One region of the Pseudomonas sp. FG36 genome, then DNA from elsewhere that is predicted to be linked to it. Evidence: predicted binding sites of a transcription regulator. Region 1 holds the regulator's gene; each other region holds the start of a gene.

Region 1 (5,909 bases):
GGCTGCGCCTTGCAGCAGGCTTTGCTGTTTTTCCTTGTGTTTTTTCAGTTGGCGGTCGAGCTTGTCGGCCAGGGCATCGATGGCTGCATACATGTCTTGGTGTTCGGCGTTTGCAACCACCTCACCGCCGGGAATCTGGAGCGTGGCTTCGATCTTCTGCTGAAGCTTCTCGACTTTCATGATCACCGTCACGTTGGTGATCTTGTCGAAATGACCCTCCACCCGGGCGAGCTTCTCGAGCACGTAATCGCGCAGTGGTTGGGTGACTTCTACATGCTGTCCACTGATGTTGACTTGCATACAGCTTCTCCTTTGTTGCCCGTGCATAAAGAGGCAGGTGTTGCACCTGCCACTGAAACGCTGTGGCACATCCGGGGGCTACATCAGCCGCTTGCGCTCGCTCGAGGGGGCGATCCCCAACGACTCGCGATACTTGGCGACGGTGCGACGGGCTACCTGGATGCCTTGTGCCTCCAGTAAACCAGCGATCTTGCTGTCACTCAATGGCTTTTTCTGATTTTCCGCAGCCACCAGTTTCTTGATGATCGCGCGGATTGCCGTGGACGAGCATTCGCCGCCCTCGGCGGTGCTCACGTGGCTCGAGAAAAAGTATTTCAGTTCGTAGATGCCGCGCGGGGTGTGCATGTATTTCTGCGTGGTCACCCGGGAAATGGTCGATTCGTGCATGCCCACCGCCTCGGCGATGTCATGCAGGACCAGCGGCTTCATGGCCTCGTCGCCATGGTCGAGGAAGCCACGCTGGTGTTCGACGATCTGCGTCGCCACCTTCATCAGCGTCTCGTTGCGGCTCTGCAGGCTCTTGATGAACCAGCGCGCTTCCTGCAACTGGTTGCGCATGAAGGTGTTGTCGGCGCTGGTGTCGGCACGACGGACGAAGCCGGCGTACTGCGGATTGACGCGCAGCTTCGGCACTGCCTCCTGGTTGAGCTCGACCAGCCAGCGCTCGCTGTCCTTGCGCACGATGACGTCGGGCACGACGTACTCGGGTTCACTGGACTCGATCTGCGAGCCTGGGCGCGGGTTTAGGCTCTGCACCAGTTCGATGATCTGGCGCAGCTCGTCTTCCTTGAGCTTCATGCGGCGCATCAGCTGGCTGTAGTCACGGCTGCCGAGCAGGTCGATGAAGTCGGTGACCAGGCGCTGTGCCTCGCTCATCCAGGGTGTCGAGGCCGGTAGCTGGCGCAGTTGCAGCAGCAGGCATTCGCCGAGGGTGCGGGCGCCAATGCCGGCAGGCTCGAACTGCTGGATGCGGTGCAGTACCGCCTCGACCTCGTCCAGTTCGATATCCAGCTCGGGGTCGAAGCCGGCGCAGATTTCTTCAAGGGTGTCTTCCAGGTAGCCCTGGGCGTTGATGCTGTCGATCAGGGTGACGGCGATCAGGCGGTCGGTGTCGGACATCGGCGCCAGGTTGAGCTGCCACAGCAGGTGGCTTTGCAGGCTCTCGCCCACCGATGTGCGAGTGGTGAAGTCCCATTCGTCGTCATCGTTGCTGGGCAGGCTGCTGGCGCTGGTCTGGTAGATGTCTTCCCAGGCGGTGTCGACCGGCAATTCGTTGGGGATCCGCTCGGCCCACTCGCCGTCCTCGAGGTTGTCCGTGGTGCTGCTGGAGGTTTCCTGGAAACTGTTGTCCTGGGCTTCGGCGACCGGCTTGTTCTCGGCGTTGTCCGCCATCGGGTCGCTGTTGTCGAAGTCCTCGCCGTCTTCCTGACGTTCGAGCATCGGGTTGGACTCCAGCGCTTCCTGGATTTCCTGCTGGAGGTCCAGGGTGGAGAGCTGAAGCAGGCGGATGGCCTGTTGCAACTGAGGTGTCATCGTCAGTTGCTGGCCCATTTTTAGGACGAGCGATGGTTTCATGGCTGGGGCTTAATACCTTGTTGCCGGCGCGCATGCGCCATCCACTACACGTAGGGCGCTTGGGCGCCGACTTTAAGCAAGTTATATGCCTGAAATTGCAGCGTTTGCCTAGAGCACTGTAACAACTTAAGCCCCGATCAGGCGCATTCGCCAGTGCTCCGGGCAGGCCTGCGGTCAGAGTCGGAACTCGTGCCCCAGGTAAACTTCCTTGACCAGCTGGTTGGCCAGGATGGTCTCGGCATCGCCTTCGGCGATCAGTTGGCCATCGTTGACGATGTAGGCCGTCTCGCAGATGTCCAGGGTCTCGCGAACGTTGTGGTCGGTGATCAGTACGCCGATGCCCTTGTTCTTGAGGTGGTGGATGATCTGCTTGATGTCGCCGACGGAAATCGGGTCGACACCGGCGAACGGTTCGTCCAGCAGGATGAACTTGGGTGCGGTGGCCAGGGCGCGGGCGATCTCGACCCGGCGACGCTCACCACCGGACAGGCTCATGCCCAGGTTGTCGCGGATGTGGCTGATGTGGAATTCCTGCAGCAGGCTTTCCAGCTCCTTGCGTCGGCCTTCGCGGTCGAGGTCTTTGCGGGTCTCGAGAATGGCCATGATGTTGTCGGCCACCGACAGCTTGCGGAAGATCGAGGCTTCCTGCGGCAGGTAGCCGATACCGGCCTGGGCGCGCCCGTGCATCGGCTGGTGGCTGACGTCGAGGCTGTCGATCAGCACACGGCCCTGGTCGGCCTGGACCAGGCCGACGATCATGTAGAAACAGGTGGTCTTGCCGGCGCCGTTGGGGCCGAGCAGGCCGACGATCTGGCCGCTGTCGATGGACAGGCTGACGTCGCGCACGACTTGCCTGCCCTTGTAGCTCTTGGCCAGGTGCTGGGCTTTGAGGGTTGCCATTTACTCGGCCTTTTTCTTCGGTTGAATGACCATGTCGATACGCTGACGCGGTGCAGTCACATTGCCACCGCGCCCGGCGGTAGCCACCTGGGTCTTGGTGTTGTAGACGATTTTCTCGCCTTCGGTGGTGTTGCCTTCGTTCTCGACCTTGGCGCGGTCGGTGAGGATCACCACGTCTTTCTGCGCCTGGTACTGGATGGTCACGGCCCAGCCTTTCATCTTGTCGGGCTTGGCGGCGCTCTGCTGCTGCTCGAAGTAGGCCAGGTTGCCCACCGAGGTGACCACGTCGATATCGCCGTTGGCGGCGCGGGTCATGGTCACGGTGTTGCCTTTGATCATCATCGAACCCTGAGTGATGATCACGTCGCCCGTGTAGGTGGCGACGCCCTGCTTGTCGTCCAGGTGGGCGTTGTCCGCCTGGATGCGGATCGGCTGGTCACGGTCGTTCGGCAGGGCGAAGGCGCTCGCGCTTCCCAGTGCTACGCCCAGGCTGAGCAGAAGGGGGATGGTTTTAACGAGCCTCATACTGTCCTCTTACGTTAGAGAGCAGGTCCATCCTGCCTTCTTTCAAATACGCTTTCATTCCTTTGCCCGTAGTCGTGCCACCGGCGCCGTCGATTCTAACGGCTTGCTCGGTCTGCGCATATTGCTTCTGCGGGAACACGGTCATGCGTGTGCTGGTGATGATGGTTTCGCGTTGCTTCTCGTCGGTGCGCGCCACGCGCACTTCGTCGATCAGCTCCACCTCGGTGCCGTCCGGGTTGACCTCGGCGCGCTTGCTCTGCACATGCCAGGGGTACTCGGTGCCACGGTACATGTGCAGGTCGGGGGTGGTCACCAGGGTGACCTCGCTGGCCTTGAGGTGCTCGACCTTGGCGGCGGTCATCTCGTACTGCAGCTTGCCGTCGGGCAGGAACTGCAGGCTGTGGGCGTTGATCGCGTAGTAGTCGATGGCGCTCTGGTCGACCTGGGCCTGGGGCTGTTCGAGGAAGCTTTCCGGGCTGATGTTCCAATAGCCAACAGCAACCAGCACGGCGGCAATCCCGCCTAGCAGCGCGACATTTCTGATCTTCTTGCTGAGCATGGGCAGCCTTACAGGTAATGGGCGTTGGCAGCGTCCAGGGTGCCCTGGGCCTGCATGATCAGTTCACAGAACTCGCGGGCGGCGCCTTCGCCGCCGCGGGCCTGGGTAACGCCGTGGGCGTGCTGGCGAACGAAGGCCGCGGCATTCTGCACCGCCATGCCCAGGCCGACGCGGCGGATCACCGGCAGGTCGGGCAGATCGTCGCCGAGGTAGGCGACCTGTTCATAGCTTAGATTGAGTTCGGCGAGCAGGCCGTCCAGCACCACCAGTTTGTCCTCGCGGCCCTGGAACAGGTGCGGGATACCGAGGTTCTTCGCCCGGCGCTCGACCACGGGGGTCTTGCGCCCGCTGATGATCGCGGTGGTCACGCCCGAGGCCATGAGCATCTTGATGCCGTGGCCGTCGAGGGTGTTGAAGGTCTTGAACTCGCTGCCGTCCTCGAGGAAGTACAGACGGCCATCGGTGAGCACGCCGTCGACGTCGAACACCGCCAGCTTGATGGCTTGGGCGCGTTGCATCAGGTCCTGGTTCATTTACATCACTCCGGCGCGCAGCAGGTCGTGCATGTTCAGGGCGCCAGTCGGGCGGTCGTCCTGGTCGACAACCACCAGCGCGCTGATCTTGTGGTCTTCCATGATTTTCAGTGCCTCGGCGGCGAGCATCTCGGCGCGGGCGGTCTTGCCGTGCACGGTCATGACTTCGTCGATGAGCGTCTTGTGCACGTCGATGTTGCGGTCCAGGCTGCGGCGCAGGTCACCGTCGGTGAAGACTCCGGCCAGCTTGCCGTCGTTACCCAGCACCACGGTCATGCCCAAACCTTTGCGAGACATTTCAAGCAGGGCGTCCTTGAGCAGGGTGCCGCTCTTTACCACGGGCAGCTCTTCGCCGGCATGCATGACGTTCTCTACCTTCAGCAGCAGGCGACGGCCCAGCGCGCCGCCCGGGTGGGAGAAGGCGAAGTCTTCGGCGGTGAAACCGCGAGCCTCCAGCAGGGCAATGGCCAGGGCGTCGCCCAGCGCCAGCGCCGCGGTGGTGGAAGAGGTCGGTGCCAGGTTGAGCGGGCAGGCTTCCTGGGCGACGCTGGCGTCGAGGTTGACCTCGGCGGCCTGGGCCAGGGGCGAGTCCGGTTTGCCGGTGAGGCTGATCATCTGGATGCCCAGGCGCTTGATCAAAGGCAGCAGGGTGACGATCTCGGCGGTGCTGCCGGAGTTGGACAGGGCAAGAATGACATCGTCACGGGTGATCATGCCCATGTCGCCATGGCTGGCCTCGGCCGGGTGCACGAAGAACGCCGGGGTGCCGGTGCTGGCCAGGGTGGCGGCGATCTTGTTGCCGATGTGCCCCGACTTGCCCATGCCTACCACCACGACCCGTCCCTTGCTGGCCAGGATCAGTTCGCAGGCCTTGACGAAATCCCCGTCGATGCGGGCCAGCAGGGCCTCCACGGCCTCGAGTTCGAGGCGCAGGGTGCGCTGGGCGGATTGGATCAGCTCGCTGGATTGGGTCATGTCGAAACGCAATGCCTGATGAAAAGGCGGCGATTATAGCCGCAATGTGTGAAAGGCTCATCCTTCGAATGTCATATGGATGCCGCGCCTGCCTGTCTGTGCCCTGAACGAGTGGGGTGACGGCCTTGGGGCGGGCCTATCAGCGGTGCTATAGTTCGCCGCTATTCGGCCCGCCGGGGACCTGTGTGCCTTCAAGATGAAGGCAGGCGTCCACTATGACGAGGCTGCACTAGCAAGGAGTCTAGATGAGTGTGGATAGCGCCTACGCGGTCGAGTTGAAGGGCGTCACCTTCAAGCGCGGTTCGCGCAGCATTTTCAGCAACGTGGACATACGCATTCCCCGCGGCAAGGTCACCGGCATCATGGGGCCTTCGGGGTGCGGCAAGACCACCTTGCTGCGCCTGATGGGCGCGCAGTTGCGCCCGGCCGGCGGCGAAGTCTGGGTCAATGGGCAGAACCTGCCCGCGCTGTCGCGGGGCGACCTGTTCGATGCGCGCAAGCAGATGGGCGTGCTGTTCCAGAGCGGTGCGCTGTTCACCGAC
Region 2 (5,909 bases), on a different contig from region 1:
CAGCTCACCACGGCCCGATACCTTGAACTTGTCAGGGGAATCGGTTTCCTGGACGCGCAGGGCAACGTTGTACAGCAGCTCCTTGTCCAGACGGTCCTTGATGTTACGGCTGGTGACGAACTTGCCTTCCTTGCCGCAGAACGGCGAGTCGTTGACCTGGAAGGTCATCGAGACGGTTGGCTCGTCGACGGTCAGCGGCTTCATCGCTTCTACCGCGTCCGGGGCGCACAGGGTGTCGGAGATGAACAGCTCGTCGAAACCGCTGATGCAGACGATGTCGCCAGCTTGGGCTTCTTCGACGTCGACGCGGTGCAGGCCGTGGTGGCCCATCAGCTTCAGAATACGGCCGTTACGCTTCTTGCCGTCGACATCGATGGCAACAACCGGGGTGTTCGGCTTGATGCGGCCACGGGCGATACGGCCAACACCGATAACACCGAGGAAGCTGTTGTAGTCCAGTGCCGAGATCTGCATCTGGAACGAGCCTTCACGGTCAACGTCCGGCGCCGGTACGTTGTCGACGATCGACTGGTACAGGGCGGTCATGTCTTCGCCCATGGCGGTGTGGTCGAGACCTGCGATGCCGTTCAGGGCCGAGGCGTAGACGACTTTGAAGTCCAGCTGTTCGTCGGTGGCGCCGAGGTTGTCGAACAGGTCGAAGATCTGGTCCAGAACCCAGTCAGGACGCGCGCCCGGACGGTCGACCTTGTTGATCACGACGATTGGCTTGAGGCCAGCTTCGAAGGCCTTCTTGGTCACGAAGCGGGTTTGCGGCATCGGGCCGTCCTGGGCGTCGACCAGCAGCAGCACGGAGTCGACCATCGACATTACACGCTCAACCTCGCCACCGAAGTCGGCGTGGCCGGGGGTGTCGACGATGTTGATGTGGTAGCCGTTCCAGTTGATGGCGGTGTTCTTCGCCAGAATGGTAATGCCGCGCTCTTTTTCCTGGTCGTTGGAGTCCATGACGCGCTCGTCGTTGAGCTCGTTACGCTCCAGGGTGCCGGACTGGCGCAGGAGTTTGTCGACCAGGGTGGTTTTACCATGGTCAACGTGGGCGATGATGGCGATGTTACGCAGATTTTCGATCACAACTGTATCTCGATCAGAGGATTCGGTTGCCGCCAGTGTAGGCGGCCAATATGTACGGTTTACGGCTCAGCGGGCCCGGTGGTCGGGAGGGCGATGGCGGATGCTGCCGCCATACAGCCCTGGCGTCTTATGTCGGACGATAAACACGCACATTGGCATGTCCCTCACTGAGCAGGTGGTGTGCGTGCAGACGGCTCATCACACCCTTGTCGCAATACAGCAAGTACTGGCGCGTGGGGTCCAGGTGCTTGAACTTGCTGTTGATGGCGTAGAACGGCATGGCCTGGACTTCGATGCCTTCCAGCACCAGAGGTTCGTCTTCCTGGGCGTCGGGGTGACGAATGTCGATGACGATCTGGCCTGGCAGCGCTTGGGCCACTTCCTCGATTTCGATGTCCTTGCCCAGCTCGTCGATCACATGGTCGATGGAGATGAACTTGGCACGCTCCAGGGCGCGCTCCAGCACGGCCATGTCGAACTGCTTTTCTTCGTGCTCCATGCGGTGACGCTTGGCATGGGTAGTCGGGTTCACCGAGATCACGCCGCAATATTCGGGCATGTGCTTGGCGAAGTCGGCGGTACCGATTTCGGTCGCCTGGTCGATGATGTCCTGCTTGTGGCTGGCCAGCAGCGGGCGCAGCACCAGCTTGTCGGTGGCCGAGTCGATGATCGACAGGTTCGGCAAGGTCTGGCTCGACACCTGGGAGATCGCCTCGCCGGTGACCAGCGCGTCGATCTGCAGACGGTCGGCCATGTGCGCGGCGCCGCGCAGCATCATGCGCTTGAGGGTGACGCCCATGTAGCTGTTGTCGACCTTGTTGAGAATCTCGCCGACCACTTCCTCGAACGGCACGCTGATGAACAGCACGCGCTGGCTGCTGCCGTACTTCTTCCACAGGTAGTGGGCCACTTCCATCACGCCCAGCTCGTGGGCACGGCCACCGAGGTTGAAGAAGCAGAAATGGGTCATCAGGCCGCGACGCATCATCTGGTAGGCCGCCACGGTGGAGTCGAAGCCACCGGACATCAGTACCAGCGTCTGCTCCAGGGCGCCCAACGGGTAGCCGCCGATGCCGTTGTGCTGGTTGTGGATCACGTACAGGCGCTGGTCGCGGATCTCCATGCGCACCACGACTTCTGGCGTCTTCAAGTCGATGCCAGCTGCGCCGCACTGCTGGCGCAGCTGGCTGCCGACGTAGCGGTCGACGTCCATCGAGGTGAAGTCGTGGTGACCGCCGCGCTTGCAGCGTACCGAGAAGCGCTTGCCGGCCAGCAGGTGGCCGAAGTGGTGCTTGCACTTGGCGACGATGTCGTCGAAATCGCCCAGTGCATACTCCTCGACCTGCAGGAAGTGGGTGATACCCGGCGTGCAGGTCAGGCGCTCGATCATTTCGCGCTGGATCTTTTCGTCCTCGACGCGGGTGACCACCTCGAGATTATCCCAGACACCATCAACCGCGAGCTCCGGATCAAGGTCCTTGAGCACGTTGCGGATGTTCTTGGCGAGCTGGCGGATGAAGCGCTTGCGCACCGGCCGGCTCTTGATGGTGATTTCTGGGAAGACTTTGACGATAAGTTTCATTGGTTTAACAGCGCGCCCAGGGCCTACCGAAAATGAGGGGCGCGAATTATAGCGGAAATTGCTCAGCTTTTGACCAACTTTTGTACAGGAGGTTGGATTTATCGCGCACGCACCCGGGGGAGCGGGTTTGCCCCGCGATGAGGCCACCACTCACGCATGCATCATAATGGTGCATGCCCCATGAAAAGCGCATCTTATGGGTGCACACCTTGTCAGCGCCGCCTTGGCAAATGCCCGCCAACGCCCTCTTTTATCCCACCCTCGCCATTTTCGGGCACTGGCATGCAATTTGCTCCCTTGTGAGGCAGGTAAGCTTGGCCGACTATCCGCGCCCAGCGACACCCTTATTTCCAGGGCAGCGGCCAACTGCGCCCTAGACCATCCGGAGGACAACATGTCGAAGTCGGTTCAACTCATCAAAGATCATGACGTCAAGTGGATTGATCTGCGTTTCACGGACACCAAGGGCATTCAGCATCACGTGACCATGCCGGCGCGCGATGGCCTGGACGAAGACTTCTTCGAAGTCGGCAAGATGTTCGACGGCTCCTCCATCGCTGGCTGGAAAGGCATCGAAGCCTCCGACATGATCCTGATGCCGGTTGACGAAACCGCCGTGCTGGACCCGTTCACCGAAGAACCGACCCTGATCATCACCTGCGACATCGTCGACCCGTCGAGCATGCAGGGCTACGATCGTGACCCGCGCGGCATCGCCAAGCGCGCCGAAGAGTACCTGAAGAGCACCGGCATCGGTGACACCGTGTTCGCAGGCCCAGAGCCTGAGTTCTTCATCTTCGACGAAGTGAAGTTCCACTCGGACATCTCCGGCTCGATGTTCAAGATCTTCTCCGAGCAAGGCTCGTGGATGACCGGCGCTGACGTGGAAGGCGGCAACAAAGGCCACCGTCCGGGCGTGAAAGGCGGCTACTTCCCGGTTCCGCCGTTCGACCACGACCACGAAATCCGCACCGCCATGTGCAACGCCCTGGAAGAAATGGGCCAGACCGTCGAAGTTCACCACCACGAAGTGGCGACTGCCGGCCAGAACGAAATCGGCGTCAAGTTCAACACCCTGGTGAAGAAAGCTGACGAAGTACAGGCCCTGAAATACGTCGTGCACAACGTTGCCGACGCCTATGGCCGTACCGCCACCTTCATGCCCAAGCCTCTGTACGGCGACAACGGCTCGGGCATGCACGTGCACATGTCGATCTGGAAAGACGGCAAGAACACCTTCTCCGGCGAAGGCTATGCCGGCCTGTCCGATACCGCCCTGTACTTCATCGGCGGCATCATCAAGCACGGCAAGGCCCTGAACGGCTTCACCAACCCGTCGACCAACTCCTACAAGCGTCTGGTCCCAGGTTTCGAAGCCCCGGTAATGCTGGCCTACTCGGCGCGCAACCGTTCCGCCTCGATCCGTATTCCTTACGTCGGCAGCCCGAAAGCCCGCCGTATCGAAGCACGCTTCCCGGACCCGTCGGCCAACCCGTACCTGGCCTTCGCGGCCCTGCTGATGGCAGGCCTGGACGGCATCCAGAACAAGATCCACCCAGGCGATGCCGCCGACAAGAACCTGTACGACCTGCCGCCTGAAGAGGCCAAGGAAATCCCGCAAGTCTGTGGCAGCCTGAAGGAAGCCCTGGAAGAGCTGGACAAAGGCCGTGCGTTCCTGACCAAGGGCGGCGTGTTCTCCGACGACTTCATCGATGCCTTCATCGAGCTGAAGAGCGAAGAAGAGATCAAGGTCCGCACCTTCGTGCACCCGCTGGAATACGAGCTGTACTACAGCTGCTGATCTGATCGGCGCCTCGCGTCGGTGACATCAGGACGGCCTCCCTCGGGAGGCCGTTTCTTTTTCATACCCTCATCATCGGACAACACCTATTAGCCGCCGCAACGCCAAAGGCGAAACTCGAGGCTTCATTCCCAAGGAGATCGCCATGCGTGCCACCACCCTCGCCCTGACCTGCTGCTTCGCCCTATCCGGTTGTGCCTCCTCACCGAGCATCACGCCTACCCTGGATCAGTTGCTTGCCACCATCGATCGGCGCCTGGACCTGGCCGAAGCTGTCGCCCTGCACAAGTGGGATCACCAGCAACCCGTGCAGGCCAGCGCCCGCGAGCACCAGGTATTGGTCAGCGCACGCCAGGCCGCCGTCGCCCACCACTTGGATCCGGCACGCGTCGAGGCCTTTTTTGCCGACCAGATCGAAGCCAACAAGCTCCTGCAGTACCACCTGCTCGACACCTGGCATCGCGCCCGACAGGCGCCAGCCCTTCCACGCCGCGACCTGGCCAACGAAGTGCGCCCTGAACTGGACCTGCTGCAGGAACAGCTGCTGAGCGCCCTCGCCCGTTTTGACCAGACCCCGCCGAGCCAATGCGCCAACCACTTGGCCGACGCCCTGCAACAACGCACCCAGGACACGACCCGCCACCTCGCCCTGGTTCGCGCCAGCGCCCAGCTGTGCAAATTGCGCTGACCACCCTATGCTCCATATTGGTGCATGCCTTGGCGACACGCCCCATCATGCAACCCAATTTGGTTCACAAGAATCGATAAACCAGGGCTTTCTGGCTCGAATTCGCGCAGTTCCAGGTCTTTATCCGGGATTTCCGCTTCTTTTCGGAGCCTTGGTTTGGTTCTTGCATTTTCACTGCATCCAGCACTATCCCGTGCGCGCCCCGGGCCCGAGCCGTTGGGCGCCACTGTGCCAAAAGAGGTCAACGACACCTTATGACCATCAGCGATGCACAGCACCGTCTGCTTCTGGACAACCTGACCACGGCCACGCTCCTGCTCAATGCCGAACTGCGCCTGGAGTACATGAATCCAGCCGCGGAAATGCTCCTGGCTGTCAGTGGCCAGCGCAGCCATGGCCAGTTCATCAGCGAGCTGTTCACCGAATCGGCCGAGGCACTCAACTCGCTGCGCCAGGCGGTGGAACAGGCGCACCCGTTCACCAAGCGCGAAGCCCAGGTGACCTCGCTGACCGGCCAGAGCATCACCGTCGACTACGCCGTCACGCCCATCCTGCACCAAGGCCAGACCCTGCTGCTGCTGGAGGTGCACCCGCGTGACCGCCTGCTGCGCATCACCAAGGAGGAGGCCCAGCTGAGCAAGCAGGAGACCACCAAGATGCTGGTGCGTGGCCTTGCCCACGAGATCAAGAACCCCCTCGGCGGCATTCGCGGCGCGGCGCAGCTGCTGGCCCGCGAGCTGCCCGAG
Region 3 (5,909 bases), on a different contig from region 1:
CGGTGATGTTCGACGGCACCACGACCTGGCCATTGAAGCTCTTGGTGGTGTCGACCACCGCCTTGTCGCTCGCCACGATCACCGAACGGCCGACCAGCGAGGTAGCCTGCAATGCCTGGGACGAACCGATGCCGGTAAGGATGCCGTCGACCGACTCCTTCAGCGACTGGATGCCTTCGAGGCTGCTGAACTGCGCCAGCTGCGCGACGAACTCGCCGTTGTCCTGGGGATCGAGCGGGTTCTGGTTCTTCATCTGCGTAACCAGCAACTTCAGGAACGCATCCTTGCCCAATGCGCTGCCGGCCTGGCCGGTGCTGGCATTGTTCTTGGTGGTAGGCTTCTGCAGCGACTCCAGATAGCCGCTGCCGACCTTGTTATCGGTATTGGTGGTAGTCATTTAGGCTCGCTTACTGACCCAGGGTCAGCACTTTCTGCATCATGTTCTTGGCGGTGTTCATCAGTTCGGCGTTGGTCTGGAACGCGCGGCTGGCGGAGATCATGTCAGCCATCTCCTCGACCACGTTGACGTTCGGGTAGTAGACGTAGCCGTCCTTGTTCGCCGCCGGGTGGTTCGGCTCGTAGCGCGCCTCGAGGTTGCTCTGGTCCTCGATGATGCCCTTAACCTGTACGCCCTGCCCCGCTTCGCCCTGGTCCTCGAACAGCGACTGGCCAGCGCCACCCTGGGCCTGCTGGAAGGTGGTGGCGAACACCGGATGACGGGCACGGTAGGTCTGGTCGATGCTCGACGAGACGGTCTCGGCGTTGGCGATGTTCGAGGCAACGGTGTTCAGGCGCGTGTTCTGCGCGCTCATGCCGCTACCGGCGATGTTGAAGACACTGGCAAGGGACATGGTCACTCTCCGCGCAGGGCCGATACCAGCCCTTTGAATTTGCTGTTGAGCAGGGTGAAGCTGGCCTGGAAGCCAACGGCGTTTTCGGTGTAGTTCGATTGCTCGATCTGCGCGTCCACGGTGTTCTGGTCGATCGACGGTTGCATCGGGGTGCGGTACTGCAGCGTGTCGTCCATCATCGCCAGGCCTTCAGCCTCGATGTGGCGATTGTTGGTACGGTCCAGGGCGATGCGCCCGTTCTGCTGCTTGTCGGCCTCGGCGGCGAGCACCGACGAGAAATCCATGTCGCGCGCCTTGTAGTTCGGCGTGTCGGCGTTGGCGATGTTGTTGGCCAGCACCTCGGCACGCTGGGCGCGGAAGCCCAATGCCTTTTCGTGGATGCCGAGCGCCTTGTCGAAGCTGATGCTCATATCGGGGAAACCTTCAGAGGTTGACCAGAGTTTCGTTGGCTTAGGCTTTAGCAAGGGTTGTGCCAACCACCACAACCCCGATAAACAGGGGTCCAATGGGCTCAGCACATGATGGGCATGCCAGAAAAGCGGCAAAGTGCTTCCGCTTCGCACGCAACAAGCGGCAATTGCCAGGCGGCAAAAGCGGCAAAACAAAAAATTGACGTCAAACAACCATGCCCATTAGCCATCATTCGCGGTAGGATTCGCGCCCCGCGCAGCGCTGTGGCACGAAGCCACCCTTCTCGAAAGCCAATGGTTTCTACCCACGCATGGATGCGCGACGACTTTTTACTGTTTTCCAAGGATAGAAGCCGTGGCTTTGCCAACCTTCCGCAAAACCCTCCTCACCCTGGCCATCAGCGCCGCGCCCCTGCCTTCCCTGGCTCAGACCGTCACCCTGAACGACAGCGGGTTTCGCAGCGAACACCAGGTCATCAACGACGACCTGGCGTTTGCCGGCAGCTTCACCGGCCAGGACAAGAGCGCCATCCATCTGTTCGACACCCGTATCATGGGTGACCTCACCTTCAACAGCACCATCAACGACAACGACAACGACCAGACGGCCATCGCCACGACACAGGATAGTGATGGCATCCACATCGCCAGCAGCAACCTGAGCGGCGAACTGTTCCAACTCGGCAACGTCAAGACCACCAGCAGTGGTGGTGCTGCCCTGCGCCTGCGGGCCAGCACCCTTGATGGCGACCTGCGCAACCTGGGCCAGCTCAAGTCCACCACCGGCGTCTTCGCTGTCAGCGGCGTGCAGAACTACGGTATTGACCTGGCCTCCCCCAACACCGGCACCACGCTAGTCAGGGGCGATGTACTCAATGCCGAGGGGGCGCTCATCGAGGCTTCCTCGCCTGAAGCGCGCGCCATCAACGTGGCCGGCGCCAACCTGGAGGGCAAGGTCATCAACCGCGGCCTCATCCGCGCGACCAGCAGCAACGCTATCGGCATCCTGGCCACGTCCAGCCCCGACAGCCGAACGATCAACGCCGTGCTTGCCGGCGTCGAGAACCACGGCGAGATCTTTGCCGGCACCGAGGGCATCGTGCTCGATGGCGCGACCCTGACCGACACGCTCGGACGGCACGTCATCAACACCGGCCGGATCACGACCAGTGGCACTGCCATCAGAATCGGCAACGTCGCCCTCGATGGCCCAGGCATGCAGCCTTGGCAGAAGGCCAATGGCGACGTGAACATCTTCAACAGCGGCAGCCTCTGGGCCGACGTCGCCATCGATGCCAGCGCGAGCAGTCACCCGGTCGAGCTGATCCTGCGCGAAGGCAGCGAGATCTACGGCACCCTCACCGGAATCGCCAACATCGAAGTCGAGGGCGACAGCACCTACGGCACCACCGTCATCAACCGCGGTAGCACCGATATCCGCCTGGTGAACGACGGCTGGCTCGATGTCGGCAGCGCCGGCGATCCTCCCGTCACGCTTCACTTCGACTCCGACCACACCCGCATCGACGGCAACCTGCGCGTGGCCGACAACTCGGCGCTGGGTATGCTGCTCTCCGAGATGACCACCCCCAACGAGGCCATCGTCAAGGTCAGCGGCATCACCGAGTTCGGCCAGAACGCCAGGATCGCCCTGACCCCGGAAGGCGATGATTTCCAGGCAGGCGGCACGCGCTACCTGCTGCTCGAAGCCGGTCGGGTGAATGTGCTCGACGCCAGCGGCACACCCAAGGTTGTCAGCACCTCGGCGATGCTCAACGTCACGAGCAGCACCCTCGAGGACAACAAGGTCTACGCGATCGTCAGCACTCAGCCCACCGAACGCCTCGAACAGATCGTGACCGGGCAAGGGGGCGACGGCAACGCGCGACAAGCCCTGGGCAACTTGGCCGAGGCCGGCTTGCTGGCACGCCTGGGCAAGCATGATCCGCTGTTCCTCGCCGCCGCCGGCGCTGACGAAGCACGACTGGCCAGGCTCGCCGAACAACTGGCGCCGGACGTCAGCGACGGCGCCCGCCAAGCCGCCATGGCCAGCCAGCGACTGATCGGCAACGCCATCGCCAGCCGCTCCAGCAGCCTGCGCGCCCCTCACGCCAGCGAAGCACGCAGCGCCTCCGGCGTGTGGATGCAGTCGCTGTACAGCGATGCCAGCCAGCAGCAGCGCGATGGCATTGCCGGCTACAACGCCTACAGCCGCGGCATGGCGGTCGGCGCCGATGCCCGGCTTGACGACCAGTTCACGTTCGGCACGGCCTACAGCTTCATCGACAGCGACATCAACGGCAAGCACGGCAACAAGACCCAGGTACAGAGCCATGCCTTCTCGCTGTATGGCAGCTACACCCTGGAAAACTACTTCGTCGACGCCAGCCTGACCTACAGCTTCAACGACAACGAAGGCAAGCGTGAGATCGCCGGCACCCGGGCCAAGTCGGACTACGACAGCAACCTGCTGGGCCTGAACCTGGTGGGTGGCTACAGCTGGCAGCTGAATCCGCGACTGCTGGTCGAGCCGCGCCTGGCGGCGCGCTACAGCCGCGTCGACATCGACAGCTTCAACGAGAAAGGCTCGTCTGCCGCACTCAAGGTCGAGGCACAACGCTACGAGGCCATCGAACTGGGCGCCGGCGTGCGCGTGGCCAGCCAACTGCCGCTCGGCGCAGGCACCCTGGAGCCGCAGCTGAAGGTGATGGCGTATCACGACTTTGCCGCCGACCCTGTGCAGAACACCGCGACCTTCGTGCTTGGCAGCGCACCCTTCGTGAGCCACGGCGCCAGCGTGTCGCGCAACAGCTACGAGGCCGGCCTGGGTGCGGACTACAAGCTGGGGGCGGTGAGCGTCGGCGTCAGCTATGACTACGTGGGCAAATCGGGCTTCGATGCCGACGTGTTCTCGGCAAGGTTGCGCTACGCGTTCTGACGCGCCATCCCAGGCAAGCCCGCAGCAAAAACGAAAAGGCCGGTATCGCAGGATACCGGCCTTTTTGACTTGGCCTTACTTGGCCTGGTAGATGATCCCCGGGCTGCACTGAACCATCTGGTAGTGGTCCGGCAGCCCGTTGAGCGCCTCGGACGCGCCAAGGAACAGGTAGCCACCGGGCTTGAGCGTGCCGTGAATGCGCATGAGGATGTCCTTCTTGACCTGAGCCGAGAAGTAGATCAGCACGTTGCGGCAGAACACGATGTCGAACTTGCCCAGCGGCGCATAGCTGTCGAGCAGGTTGTAGGAACGGAACTCGACGCGGCTGCGGATCGGCGCCTTGATCGCCCAGCGCCCCGGCCCCTTGATGTCGAAGTAGCGCTGCAGGCGCTCCTGCGACAAGCCGCGGGCGATGGCCAGGCTGTCGTACTCACCGGTCTTGCAGTTGTTGAGCATGGCGCCCGACAGGTCAGTGGCGACGATCTGCGCGCCCATCTTCAACTGGCCAAGGTTGGTCCGCTCGAACTCGTCGATGGCCATCGACAGCGAGTACGGTTCCTGCCCGGAGGAACAGGCCGCCGACCAGATGCGCAGGCGCTGGCCCGGGTTGTTCTTGATGAACTCCGGAATCACCTTGTTCTTGAGCACCTCGAATGGATAGGTATCGCGGAACCACAGCGTCTCGTTGGTGGTCATGGCATCGACCACCTGCTCACGCAAGCCACCGCGTGGCTGGGTCTGGATGCGTTGCACCAGCTCGCCCAGCGACTTGATGCCCTGTTGCTCCATCAGCTTGTTGAGACGGCTGGAGACCAGGTACTGCTTATTCTCGCCCAGCAGGATGCCACAGGCTTTCTCCAGGAAGACCCGGAACTGTTCGAAATCCAAATTACCCGTAGACAATGCTGCCGCCTCTTTATCAATCGCTAGCGCCGGGGACGAACCCCGGCCGTTTTCAATGGCTCGCCTTGATCCGATCGACCACGCGCTGGGCGAGATCATCCGGCTTGAACTTGGCCAGGAAGTCATCGGCCCCGACCTTCTTGACCATCGCCTGGTTGAATACCCCGGACAACGAAGTATGCAGGCAGATGTGCAACTTTTGCATGCGTGGATCGCTGCGAATCTCCGCCGTGAGGGTATAGCCGTCCATTTCCGGCATTTCAATATCCGAGATCATCATGAGGAACTCGTCCTCAGGACGCTTGCCCTCGTCCACCAGCTTGCGCAGGTAATCCAGGGCCTGGCGACCATCGTTGAGCGCCACCACCTCGACGCCCACGGTCTGCAGGCAACGGCTTACCTGCTTGCGCGCCACCGACGAGTCATCGACGGTCAACACCCGCAGCATCACCGCCTTGTCCTGAACCTCGGCATCGATCACACCATCCGACACAGACTCGGACGATGGCGCCACCTCGGCCAGCACCTTCTCGACATCGATGATCTCGACCATGCGGTTGTCGACCCGGGTCACGGCGGTCAGGTAGTGATCACGCCCGGTGCCCTTGGGTGGCGGATGGATCTCTTCCCAGTTCATGTTGACGATGCGCTCCACCGAGTGCACCAGGAAACCCTGGGTCTTGGTGTTGTACTCGGTGATGATCACGAAGCTGTTGCGCGTCTCTTCCTTCAGCTGCGGAAGGCCCGTGGCCATCGACAGGTCCAGGATCGGGATGGTCGCCCCCCGAATGTTGGCCACGCCGCGCA

The links. The regulator sigma-54, encoded in region 1, starts transcription at its own class of promoters, with help from an activator protein. The targets are predictions, from matches to a motif close to ANTGGCATNNANNTTGCTNT.
Region 2: glnA (type I glutamate--ammonia ligase) is a predicted target of sigma-54. The motif match lies at 2,951-2,970, and genes of this name have one in related genera.
Region 3: flgB (flagellar basal body rod protein FlgB) is a predicted target of sigma-54. The motif match lies at 1,309-1,328, and genes of this name have one in related genera.

What each region holds. Positions count from the first base shown of each region.
Region 1 covers NZ_JBMDJQ010000057.1:8,461-14,369, forward strand. The annotation lists gene hpf (ribosome hibernation-promoting factor, HPF/YfiA family) at 1-300, opposite strand, end outside; gene ACODS9_RS25620 (RNA polymerase factor sigma-54) at 379-1,875, opposite strand; gene lptB (LPS export ABC transporter ATP-binding protein) at 2,050-2,775, opposite strand; gene lptA (lipopolysaccharide transport periplasmic protein LptA) at 2,776-3,300, opposite strand; gene lptC (LPS export ABC transporter periplasmic protein LptC) at 3,287-3,859, opposite strand; gene ACODS9_RS25640 (KdsC family phosphatase) at 3,868-4,392, opposite strand; gene ACODS9_RS25645 (KpsF/GutQ family sugar-phosphate isomerase) at 4,393-5,367, opposite strand; gene ACODS9_RS25650 (ATP-binding cassette domain-containing protein) at 5,613-5,909, shown strand, end outside.
Region 2 covers NZ_JBMDJQ010000032.1:31,681-37,589, reverse strand. The annotation lists gene typA (translational GTPase TypA) at 1-1,092, opposite strand, end outside; gene thiI (tRNA uracil 4-sulfurtransferase ThiI) at 1,220-2,674, opposite strand; gene glnA (type I glutamate--ammonia ligase) at 3,069-4,475, shown strand; gene aroQ (gamma subclass chorismate mutase AroQ) at 4,621-5,163, shown strand; gene glnL (nitrogen regulation protein NR(II)) at 5,418-5,909, shown strand, end outside.
Region 3 covers NZ_JBMDJQ010000014.1:50,695-56,603, reverse strand. The annotation lists gene flgD (flagellar hook assembly protein FlgD) at 1-397, opposite strand, end outside; gene flgC (flagellar basal body rod protein FlgC) at 408-851, opposite strand; gene flgB (flagellar basal body rod protein FlgB) at 854-1,261, opposite strand; gene ACODS9_RS13180 (autotransporter family protein) at 1,617-4,199, shown strand; gene cheR (protein-glutamate O-methyltransferase CheR) at 4,275-5,102, opposite strand; gene ACODS9_RS13170 (chemotaxis protein CheV) at 5,155-5,909, opposite strand, start outside.